2 linked regions of the Filimonas effusa genome follow. The protein of the gene in region 2 interacts with the protein of the main gene of each other region in a pairwise test. Links are inferred from orthologs where the notes say so. Each region holds a gene or a part of one and is shown on either strand. Other genes may lie near its edges.

Region 1 (5,463 bases), 620 kb from region 2 along the record:
TCAGGCAGCCTGCCTGTTTTTGATTGTATTGTAAGTAATCCGCCTTATATAAGAATGCTCGAAAAAGCCGATATGTTTCAGAATGTATTGGCATATGAGCCCTCGCGCGCACTATTTGTTCCGGATAATGATCCGCTGCTTTTCTATCGCGCTATCACTGCGTTTGCAGGAAAGCATCTTACTAACGGCGGAAGTCTCTACTTCGAGATCAATGAAGCACTGGGAAAAGAAATGATCGCTTTGCTGGAAGAAATGCAGTTCTCCGAAATTACTTTAAGAAAGGATCTGCAGGAAAAAGACAGAATGATACGGGCCAGATTTATTGCCCGGTAGCTCACAAACTATTTCACGTTTGCTACTACCCTGGCTCCTGCTTTTTTAGCGGCTTGCATAATGCGGAAAACCTCTCCGTAATGGGAGATAGTGTCGGCATTAATCACAACGGAAGGCGTATCTACATTAGGACGTGCTTTATCAACTTCCATTTTGAGGAGAGAATCGAGCATGTTTATCGCAACAGGAGATTGCCCCAGGTAAATATTCTGGTCTTTGTCGATGGAAACAACAATGGTTTGTTTAGCCTTGGTATCTTTCTGGCCTTTGGGGTTGTTGACCCTTACCACGTTAGGATTGGCAAGCGTTGAAACGATGAGGAAAAACAGTAACAGAATGAACAGGATATCGTTCAATGCACCTGTATGCACTTCAGGGTGCGACTTTAACCTTTTTCTGATATTCATACTGTTACTGCTTTATAGAAATTCAATACTGTTTCCGGCTATGGTTCCGGGTATTGTTTATTATCGTGTTGGTTCCTGTAAAATGTCAATAAATTCAGCACTTGCGCCTTCCATTTTATTGGCTGTTTTATCGACCTGGGTTGACAGAAAATTATGTAATACGTAAGCGATAAGACCAATGATAAGGCCGGTACCGGAAGTGATCATTTTAACGTAGATGCCACCAGCAATAACGCTAAGCTCAAAGTTACCGGTACTGTTGATATCGTAGAACAGTTGGATCATACCAACAATTGTACCGAGGAAACCAAACATAGGAGCAATACCTGCAACAAGAGAAAGCACGGAGAGGTTGCGTTCCATTTTATACATCTCAAGCTTACCAACATTTTCCATACTTTTTTCGATAGCGTCAATAGGTTTGCCGATACGCTGGAGACCTTTATCAATCATCCGTGCAACAGCATTGTCAGTATTACGGGCCAGGTTCCTGGCGCCGGTAATATTACCGCTCATGATGTTATCACGAATGATACTCATAAAGTTCGACTCGATGCGGGAAGCTTTACGTATTGCGATCAAACGTTCAAAGAAAACGAAGATGGTGGCAACAAGCAAGAGATAAAGCGGATACATGATCCAGCCACCTTTGCTGAGCAAGCTCATGAGAGAGATCTTTTCCGGCGCTGCTGTTGCGGCCTGCGCCACCTGCAATAATATTCCCATTAAACTGGTTTTAAGTACCTGCTAAAATAATCTGAAAGACAAAAGAACGTTTCTGATGTTAATAAATTTCAGAACACCAGCATTTTAAGAAACATTTATCCTTTATTTTCAGTCGTTTCAAACGCTTCCGGCATACTTGCAAAGCTGCTGGTTGCCCTGGTTTATACCTTTGAACCGCCCGCCCGCATCCTGTAAAACCGATTTTCCTTACGACTTGTAGTCGTTTGTCAGCTTCATCATCGCCATGATCTGGTTCATGTTCTTCTCCATACCGTCGGGACTGCCATCGAGGAAGATGATGTTGCCTTTACCAACTTCAGCGAAGTTCTTAATGGCTTCAGTCCACATACTGAACAGGATCACGTTGGTATCGAGGTTGGCCTGTTTCATCTGTTCTGCCGCCATGCTCATACCGCGGGCCACCTCTTCACGGAAGAGCGCTACCCCCTGACCGCGCAATCTTGCCGCCTCGCGTTCCGCTTCGGCTGCAATCTTAATAGCGTTACCTTCTGCCTCTGCCGACTTTGTTTTAGTGATCAGCAGCGCCTGGCCTTCGTTTTCAGCAGCAGCTTTCAGGTTGTTACTTGCCACCACTTTACTCATGCTATCCATAATAGCTTTGTCGAAGGTAATGTCATTGATCTGAAGGTCGAGCAGATGATAGCCCCAATCTTCGAGCACATGGTCTACTTCCATTTTTACAGAATCAACAATATCCTTACGCAGGGCAAGGATCTCGGCCTGACGTTTTGTAGCCACATAGGAGCGGATATTACCTTCAATGGTTCTTATAAGGGCCTGCATGAGGTCTCTGTCGCTGATGAACTTGAAGGCTACCTTTTTAATGGTCTCCTCTTCCGCATTCATTACGGCATAGAGCAACATGCTTTTAAAATAAACGTTTGCCTGGTCAAGTGTCACCGCCTGGAACTCGAGCTCTACGGAGCGGTTTTGCACACTTACCCTTCGATAGATCTGCTCTACAAGGGGTATTTTAAAGTTAAGACCGGGGCGCAGTATACGCTGATACTTACCGAACATGGTGACCACGGCAATGGTGGCCTGATTAACGGTGACAAGTCCGCTGAAAATAATAAATAAGATCAGCAGCAACCACCATCCATAGGAAAGAAAGAAACTCATGTTTTTTCATTTTGTTGGTGGAAATGTACGCTATTTCGCTCTTTCTTCCCAAACAGCGGCAAGATGCACAAGCACTTCTACTGCCTTTTCCATGTCTTTTACACCTATCCATTCATGTTTGCTATGAATAGCCTGCATACCCGTGAAGATATTGGGGCAAGGTAATCCCATAAAACTCAACCTGCTGCCATCGGTACCACCGCGGATAGGCTCATTACGCACGGTAAAACCGGCCCTTTTATAAGCTTCCTCTGCATTGGCAGTGAGCTCAGGGTATTGCGACACTATTTCTTTCATGTTGCGGTACTGTTCTTTCACCACAAAGTCCATTTGCGCTTTGGGATGTTTGTTCAATACCTCCTGCGCCAGTTGGCGGAGCTTGTTTTCATGATCCGGCAGCTTCGCTGATACAAAGTCACGGATAATGAAATCGATGGTTGCTTTTTCTGCAATACCATTTACTGCAACAGGATGCACGAAACCTTGCCTTTCTATAGTGGTTTCAGGACTCCATTCCTGTGTGGGCAGTGCAGCCAGAATTTCGCCGGCTATTTTCAGGGAATTAACCAGTTTATCTTTTGCATAACCCGGGTGTGCAATAACGCCATGAACAGTAATGGTAACGGCATCGGCACTGAAAGTTTCATCTTCGAAGGTTCCCGCTTCTCCCCCATCTAGCGTATAGGCGAAGTCGGCACCCAGCTTTTTAAGATCAACATGGGCTGTGCCACGGCCTACCTCTTCATCAGGCGTGAATAGTATCTTTATTTCTCCGTGTTTTACTTCGGGATGATTTACCAGGAAATGAGCCATATCCATGATCTCGGCCACACCGCTTTTGTCATCGGCGCCGAGTAGGGTAAAGCCGCTGGCTGTGATGATATCGCTACCAATATGTTCTTTGAGATAAGGGTAGTCTTCTATTTTAATAACCTGTGTAGGATCGTCGGGCAATAGGATGTCTTTGCCATCGTAGGCTTTGTGTACGAGTGGTTTTACATTGGTGCCGCTGCAGTCGGGCGCTGTGTCAACATGACTGCAGAAACAGATAACAGGTACTTTTTTATCGGAATTTGATGGAATAGTTGCATATACATAACCGTATTCATCCATATGGGCGTCTTTCAAACCCAGCAGCAGCAGTTCACCCGCCAGTAATTCGCTCAGGTTCTTTTGCTTTTCGGTGGTAGGGCTGGCATTACTGGCAGGATCGCTTTGCGTATCGGTTTGCACGTAACGGAGGAATCTTTCGGTAACGGTAAATGCATAATTCTGCACCATAATTCACTGTTTAGGCTGCGAATTTCGATTAAATTCATTATTAAATAACAAAGAGTTCTTTCTTTTGCGTTAGTATCCTAACGACTAAGATATACATGATGAAGTTCAAACTTTCCGTATCCAGCGTATTAGCAGTATCCTTGCTGCTGATAGTGTCATGCTCCAAGCAATCGACAAACACCAATCCGGGCACGAATCCCGATCCGGCTACCCCTGTCCCCGGGCCGGCCGATACCATTACTTCCGGCGCCAATAACAATATGCGTTTGGGCAATCCCACGATGGCAAAACCCGAGTCCGCCATGAACGAAAACTACCTGATCAACCAGGTTTATTATATTGAATCGTACAGCCGCAACCGCGGCATTCCCAACTGGGTTAGCTGGCATTTCCAGAGTGAAGACAAAGGTACTGTTGGAAGACAGGATGACTTCCGGCCCTTTACCGGTTTGCCTTCCGGGTGGTACCAGGTGGCAGGCAACAGTTATAGCTATGCAACGAACGGTTTCGACAGGGGGCATAATTGCCCCTCAGGTGACCGTACTTCAAGTTATGTAGCCAACAGTTCTACCTTTTATATGACCAATATGATACCTCAGTCTCCTAACCTGAACCAGGGGCCATGGAGCGAACTGGAAGATCAGCTGCGGGATAATTTTGTAGGTACTTCAAATGAAGCATATATTATTATGGGTTCTTATGGTCAGGGAGGCCTGGGACGCGGCAAAACCGATACGGCAAAAACTATCGACAACGGCAGGGTTACCGTACCCAAGAAGGTGTGGAAGGTTGCTGTTATCTTACCCAAGGCCGACGGCGATGACCTTATGCGTATCACTGCCAATACAACCATACTGGCAGTTAATATGCCTAATGCCGAGAACCTTTACGGTACCAGTGATGCAGAAAGAAAAGCCTGGCGGAATTACCTTACAACGGTTGCAGAAATTGAGGCCGATGCAAAGTTGCATGGGGTTGAATTAAACCTGTTATCGAATGTCCCTGAAGCAGTGAGAACTGCATTGAAAGCTAAGAAATACCAATAAAGAACAGAGATGGTAATGCAATGATGCCAAGGGAGCGTTATCCCGAGAACGGGGGCCGGGAACGGTTGTGACTGCTTTCCACGAAAGCCGGCAGGCATAAGAAAAAGCAGATATTAGGGATGATTTGTCTACTGTCATATCCCTAATTAAAGTGGGATTACAGGTTTATGCATGTCTGTATATTGTGGGCTTGAAATAACCACCAATGTACAAGAAACCCTTAATTGGAAGCGGGTTGCTGCGCGTGCTTATATTTATCTTTTTTGTTGTTACGATAGCAGTACTCCTTTATATCCCGGTCTTCAAGCGTTTTCTTCCGTCGGATCCCGGCAGTCCTGAGGCTCAGAAGTTTCCCCAGGTGATCTTATATTACCTCATCACCAATGGCTTTATGTTGTTGCCTGTTATTGTTTGCTGTAAATGGATCGACCGCCGGCCACTCTCCTATCTTGGTTTCAAATGGGAAGGATTTGAAGGCGACGCATGGGGTGGCATGTTCTCTGCCATTCATATCACTACTACCGGCA
Region 2 (5,394 bases):
AAGAAAATACCAGCTTCCAGGCTTTGGTAATCCTGCGCCACTCATTCACTACTCTTTTTCGTCCCCTTTTTAAACTGCTATTGTTCTATAACTAATATTTCCGGGTTTCTTATGACCTATATAGGTATTATTGAAAAAGAAGAAGGTGCACTTTGTCATATTAAAACCAGCGCGCTGAATACGGAGGGGGTTAGCATGGCATTCACATGTTCTTCGTTCCGGGGGTATCATGCGCTGCCTGAAATAAGCCGAAAGGCCGATATCATTATTGTTGGGCCAACCACAGATCTCGAGGGCTTAAATACGCTGGTCAGAATAAATAAAGAACAACCAAAGGCTGAGTTGATACTGGTTTTAACCGGCTCAAATGAGCAACTCGTGCTTAAGGCCATAAAAGCAGGCGTAGTAGGGTTTCTTAATGATGGATTCACTCAGCCTTTGTTTCATGCTTGTATAACTCATGTTAAGGCAGGTCAGAGCTTTCTTACTGCCGATCTGCAACGAAGGTTATTTAACCTGCTTCACATTGAACACATGCATTGTGAAGACAGGGCAAAACCAAATCTGCTTACCGAAAGAGAAGCCGATATTGTAAGGCTTATCCTGAAAGGATATACCAATAAAGAAATAGGAGAGTGCCTGTTTATTTCACATCACACCGTTAATGAGCATCTGAAACGCGTATTCCGTAAACTGAATGTAAACTCCAGGGTAAAACTAATTAATAAGGTAGTAGCTGACTTTAATTTGAAAGAATAAATGGAAAACGACACTGTACAAAAGGAATATTTACTGAAAGGAGAGAATAAAAAGGAACTGCTGGACGTGGAACCTGAAAAGGTTATTTGCCTTCATGCCGCTGATAACTATGCCCGCATTTTTTATATCGATGAAGAAGATCGTATCTGCTCGGTTTTATTCAGAAGCTCATTGAAAAAGCAGGAAGAACTGCTTTCCCGGTATCCCTTCTTTTTCCGTTGTCATAAACGATACCTGGTGAATGTAATTCACGTACACGAAGTTGCAGGTAACGGAGTAAACCTGAAATTAAGACTGCAATGCATGAAAGGACTGATTCCGGTAAGCAGAACACTGCACCAGCAAACGCTGGCATTGCTGGAACAGTATACCGATTGCCTTGGATTCGCTGAAGGATAAGGGATACTACTTATCCCTTTTTTCTTTTTCTTCCAGTTTCTTGTTGAATCGTACAACCTGCCAGTACTCTTTTCCATAGCTAACGAAGATCTCGCTGCCGGCAGGAATATCTTTTTTAGCTTCCAGGAATACGCGAACGCCTTCTTCTACATATTCAGCATTGTTAACTACGCCCTTTATTTTTACCAGTCCGCCTGCATCATTTGCATAACGGGCCAATGATTCGGGGTGACCGCTGGCATCTATTACGTGATTACGCTTCACGTAAAAAATATACCCGTTGGTGCCGTTTTTATGATCAACCTCCTTCCAGGTGGTTATTGTTCCTGTGTATTCAAGTATGCGGGTACCTTTGGTAATAAGCTTTTTGGTAAATAAACCCTTTCCTGCACCAGGAAGGGTAGAACGCTTAACTACAAGCTGCTTTTCTAATAATGACATAAGCGGCAAGTTACGTATTGGCTTTGTAATACTATAACCTCGCAGGCATTTTCCTGAAAATATACTTCCCTGACAATGATAAGAATCATATTGCCGGAGCCCCCGGAATCTTTGAACTTCGCTTTGTTTTAATGGACCTTTGTCATATGAAATCTTCGATGTATTATCTTGCTGCCCTCACTTCTTTTGTTATCTGGGGCTTTTTTAGTCTGGTGCTTAAACCGCTTGCCGCTTACGCTTCACTTGATATCCTTTTCTATCGTGTGTTCCTGTGCGCTGCACTAATGCTTGTTATAAGTTTGTTTTTCCGCCGTAAAGCACTAACTGATGCAAAAGCACAGTTTAGGGATATGTCTGCGGGTAAAAAATGGGAAGTGGCAGGCCTTACGCTCGGTGGTGCACTGTTCCTCTTTGCCAACTGGTTCTTTTTTATCTACGTAATGAACCATATCAGCGTTAACGCTTCCTCTTTTGCTTTTCTCGTTTGTCCCATTATGACAACCGTGCTTGCCTTTTTTCTGCTGCGCGAACGTCTTACCAAATGGCAATGGGTGGCAGTTGTATTCAGCGTATTCAGCTGCGTGATCCTTTCTTTTAACCATGTGAAAGATATGCTCTATGGCCTTGTAGTGGCTTTTACCTATGCGCTTTACCTGGTAAGCCAGCGAAAGAATACCGGCATCGATACTTTCCTGGTACTTACAGTTCAGATAGTATTTTGTGCATTGCTTGCCTTGCCCTTCTATCCGGCTTATCGCGAAGCGGTGCCTGTAGAATGGTCGTTTTATGCGTTTATACTTGTGATTGCAGTAGTATTTACCATTATTCCTTTATTCCTTAATCTTTGGGCGCTTCAGGGAATAACCTCCTCTGCCATTGGTATCCTGCTATATGTGAATCCTCTTGTGAATTTTTTACTCGCGGTAGCCTATTATCACGAAGAAGTAAATGCGCAGCAGCTTTGGGCCTATGCTATCGTATTGTTGTCTGTGATAATCTTTAACGAACAATATCTGTTCCGGAGAAGCCGTAATAAGATCTCTCCTGTTACAGCAGCGGTTCCGCCGGAACAAAAGAACACGACCGTGCCCACCGCCGCTGTCAGGCAACAACGTTCCCGGCCCGCAGAGCCTGTTAGCTGAGTGCTATCGGATGCCAGGGCGACAGCTCATAAGGTGCTTTGTCGTGCTCAAATATCCTTGCACTGCGTGTGCCTTCCAGCGTTATCTCGCTGCCTTTTACCCGTATCCAGCTGCCTTCGCGCAAGCCTACCACAGGTGTTTGCTGCTGGGTATGAAACTCCCTGATCCGGGTTTCCCTGGTTTCTCCCATATGGGGCAAGTCGGGTATAGGATCAAGATAATGCGGGTTCAGATTGAACGGCACAAGCCCCATGGTCTCAAAACTGGGGGGATAAACGATAGGCATATCATTGGTCGTTTGCATATTGCAGCCGCCGATATTACTGCCCGCACTGGTGCCCAGGTAAGGCTTCCCGTTTTCAACTTCATGGCGCAAAACGTCCATCAGTGCCAGCTCGTGTAACTGTTTTACCAGCAGGAAGGTGTTGCCGCCACCGGTAAAAAAAGCTTCCCCGTTTTGCAGCGCCTCAGCAGGTGAAGGAAAACGATGCAACCCCGTCACCTTTATATGCAGCGGCGCAAAAGCAGCCGCAGCTCTTTCTGTATAATCATCATGACTGATCCCTCCGGGGCGTGCATATGGAATAAAGAGCACTTCCCTGACCCCGCCAAACAACTCTTTCATCACCGGCAAAAGATAAGAGAGATATTCTTCCCCATGCAAAGTAGACGTACTTGCCAACACTATATTTTTCATACCTGCAAGGTAAGAATAGATAGCAGATGGTGGACGGGAGTGCCTTTTTTGTGTATGCTAACACCGCTCCAGCCCGCAATGTTCATCACTTGTCTCCACCTGTAGGGTAGCATGCTGAATTCCCTGCGACTGTAACAGCGCAATAGCCTCCCGCCTTACTCTTGCTGCCTCCTGCATACCCGACGTATCCGCTACTACAAGGTGGCCGCTAAAGATAATATAACTGCCGTCCATCGTCCACAAATGCAGATCATGTACAGCTATTACATCCGGTATCTGCAATAATGCTTCTTCAACCTGTCCGGGATGTATATTTTTGGGTGTAGCCTGCATGAATATCCTGAAGCTGCTTCTGAGGTTACGAACAGCATTGTATAGTATGAATACGGCCACGGCTAACGATAATAACGGGTCTATCCAATACCACTGCGTATAATGCATGATAATACTGCCCGCCAGCACAGCAACCCAACCCAATACATCTTCCAGCAGGTGAAGCATCACGGCTTTCTGATTCAGTGAATCACTTCCTTTGGATAATTTCAAAGCAGCTGCTCCATTAAATATAAGTCCTAATATCGCAAGCCACATCATGCCTCCCGTACTTACAGGTTCAGGATGCCAGAAACGGGGAATGGCTTCACTAATGATAAAAACAGAACCGGCAACAAGTATCACCGAGGTGATTGTAGCGGCAAAGGGAGAAAAACGCCGGTTGCCATAAGTGTATGAAGGCGTCCGCCCTTTCAGCGAATGTTTTTCAAGCCACATCGCTACAGCAATGGCAATACTGTCTCCCAGATCATGTACCGCGTCCGATAAAATAGCTACCGAATTAGTGGCTAGCCCCCCTATAAATTCAATAATGGTAAATGATAAGTTTAATAGTAATGCCAGCGTGAGGTTCTTAACCACCGGATGTACATGTGGCCCCTCATGATGATGATCGTGCCCGTGCCCGTTTCCCTCATGTGAATGAGTATGGCTACAGGTTGCTGAATGTGTATGCGGGTGACTATGGTTCATTGCCTGCCGTTATTTATAATTGTACAAAGTTCGGTACGAAAAGCGCTCCATTCTTGTCCGCATAAAAGTAATGGTTGGATAAATCACGGTTTTTCCGCAACGCGAAACAAATTCGTAACCGCTCCAATGCCGCTTTCGACCTGCTTTAAAGCCGTATTAAAGCCGCATTGGAGCTGCCCTGAAGCCGATTTAGCGTGTTCGGTGCGCCGCTCCCTTACCGCTTTTTATCCCTCCTATAGACCGCTCCCGGCGGGCAGCTATTACCTAACTTGGTTATATTTGATCCTTAAACAATTGCCTGGTGTTCAAAAGAAGTTTGCTTGGTGTCGTTCCGGGAATAATGCTATCGCTTATGGGGTATGCCACTCCTGCCGATTCGGTAATGGCGGTCCTGGATAAAACTGTGGCCGAAAAAGCAAAATTCGCAGCCTGGAAAGAACAACAGATTGCCGCTCTCCGCAGTTCGGCCATTCGTTTGACGCCTTATGACTACAACAAAGCTATGTACGATGCCTTCCGCAAATTCAGGCTCGATTCGGCCTTGTTTTATGTACGCACGAACTTCGAAACCGTACAACATTCCGGTAATAAAGAACAACTTCAGGAAGCCGCTCTCCAACTGGCGTCTATCTACTCATTCGTTGGCCGCTATCTCGAAGCAGAAGACCTGCTGAATTCTGTAAACGTCCACCAGCTGCCTGCAGGCCTTGTGCCTGTTTACTACGAAGCACGCCTGCGTTTCTTTGAGCATTATAGTACCAGCAGCAAGGGACACGCAGGTGGATACCGCAGCCGCGCTGCTACCTACCGCGATTCTCTTATTGCAGTCATCGACACTGCATCATCGTCCTGCAAGCTCCTGCTTGCCGAACGCGATATAGAGCTCGGACACCCGCAGATAGCAGAACAAAACCTGCTCCGTTTACTGCC

The links.
Region 1: the proteins of pepE (region 2) and pepT interact in binary tests that used the Escherichia coli proteins (3 or more experiments, as listed by UniProt). The link is inferred for Filimonas effusa from one-to-one orthologs.

Annotation. Positions count from the first base shown.
Region 1 is NZ_SDHZ01000001.1:1,125-6,587, reverse strand. What follows is about bases 1,766-4,671. They hold pepT (peptidase T), read right to left. Parts: upstream 3,891-4,671; coding sequence 2,640-3,890; downstream 1,766-2,639. Other genes in these bases: ESB13_RS00015 (DNA/RNA non-specific endonuclease), read left to right, coding at 3,986-4,671; ESB13_RS00025 (SPFH domain-containing protein), read right to left, coding at 1,766-2,609. Also shown: prmC (peptide chain release factor N(5)-glutamine methyltransferase), read left to right, coding at 1-333; ESB13_RS00035 (ExbD/TolR family protein), read right to left, coding at 342-740; ESB13_RS00030 (MotA/TolQ/ExbB proton channel family protein), read right to left, coding at 801-1,466; more of ESB13_RS00025, read right to left, coding at 1,674-1,765; more of ESB13_RS00015, read left to right, coding at 4,672-4,936; ESB13_RS00010 (CPBP family intramembrane glutamic endopeptidase), read left to right, coding at 5,142-5,463. UniProt on the Escherichia coli protein: Cleaves the N-terminal amino acid of tripeptides.
Region 2 is NZ_SDHZ01000001.1:619,077-624,470, forward strand. The notes cover bases 1,587-4,423. They hold pepE (dipeptidase PepE), read right to left. Parts: upstream 3,439-4,423; coding sequence 2,734-3,438; downstream 1,587-2,733. Other genes in these bases: ESB13_RS02315 (SET domain-containing protein), read right to left, coding at 1,587-1,599; ESB13_RS02320 (EamA family transporter), read left to right, coding at 1,746-2,741; ESB13_RS02330 (cation diffusion facilitator family transporter), read right to left, coding at 3,496-4,423. Outside these bases: ESB13_RS02305 (response regulator transcription factor), read left to right, coding at 112-759; ESB13_RS02310 (LytTR family transcriptional regulator DNA-binding domain-containing protein), read left to right, coding at 760-1,158; more of ESB13_RS02315, read right to left, coding at 1,165-1,586; more of ESB13_RS02330, read right to left, coding at 4,424-4,464; ESB13_RS02335 (DUF6377 domain-containing protein), read left to right, coding at 4,766-5,394. UniProt on the Escherichia coli protein: Hydrolyzes dipeptides containing N-terminal aspartate residues. May play a role in allowing the cell to use peptide aspartate to spare carbon otherwise required for the synthesis of the aspartate family of amino acids.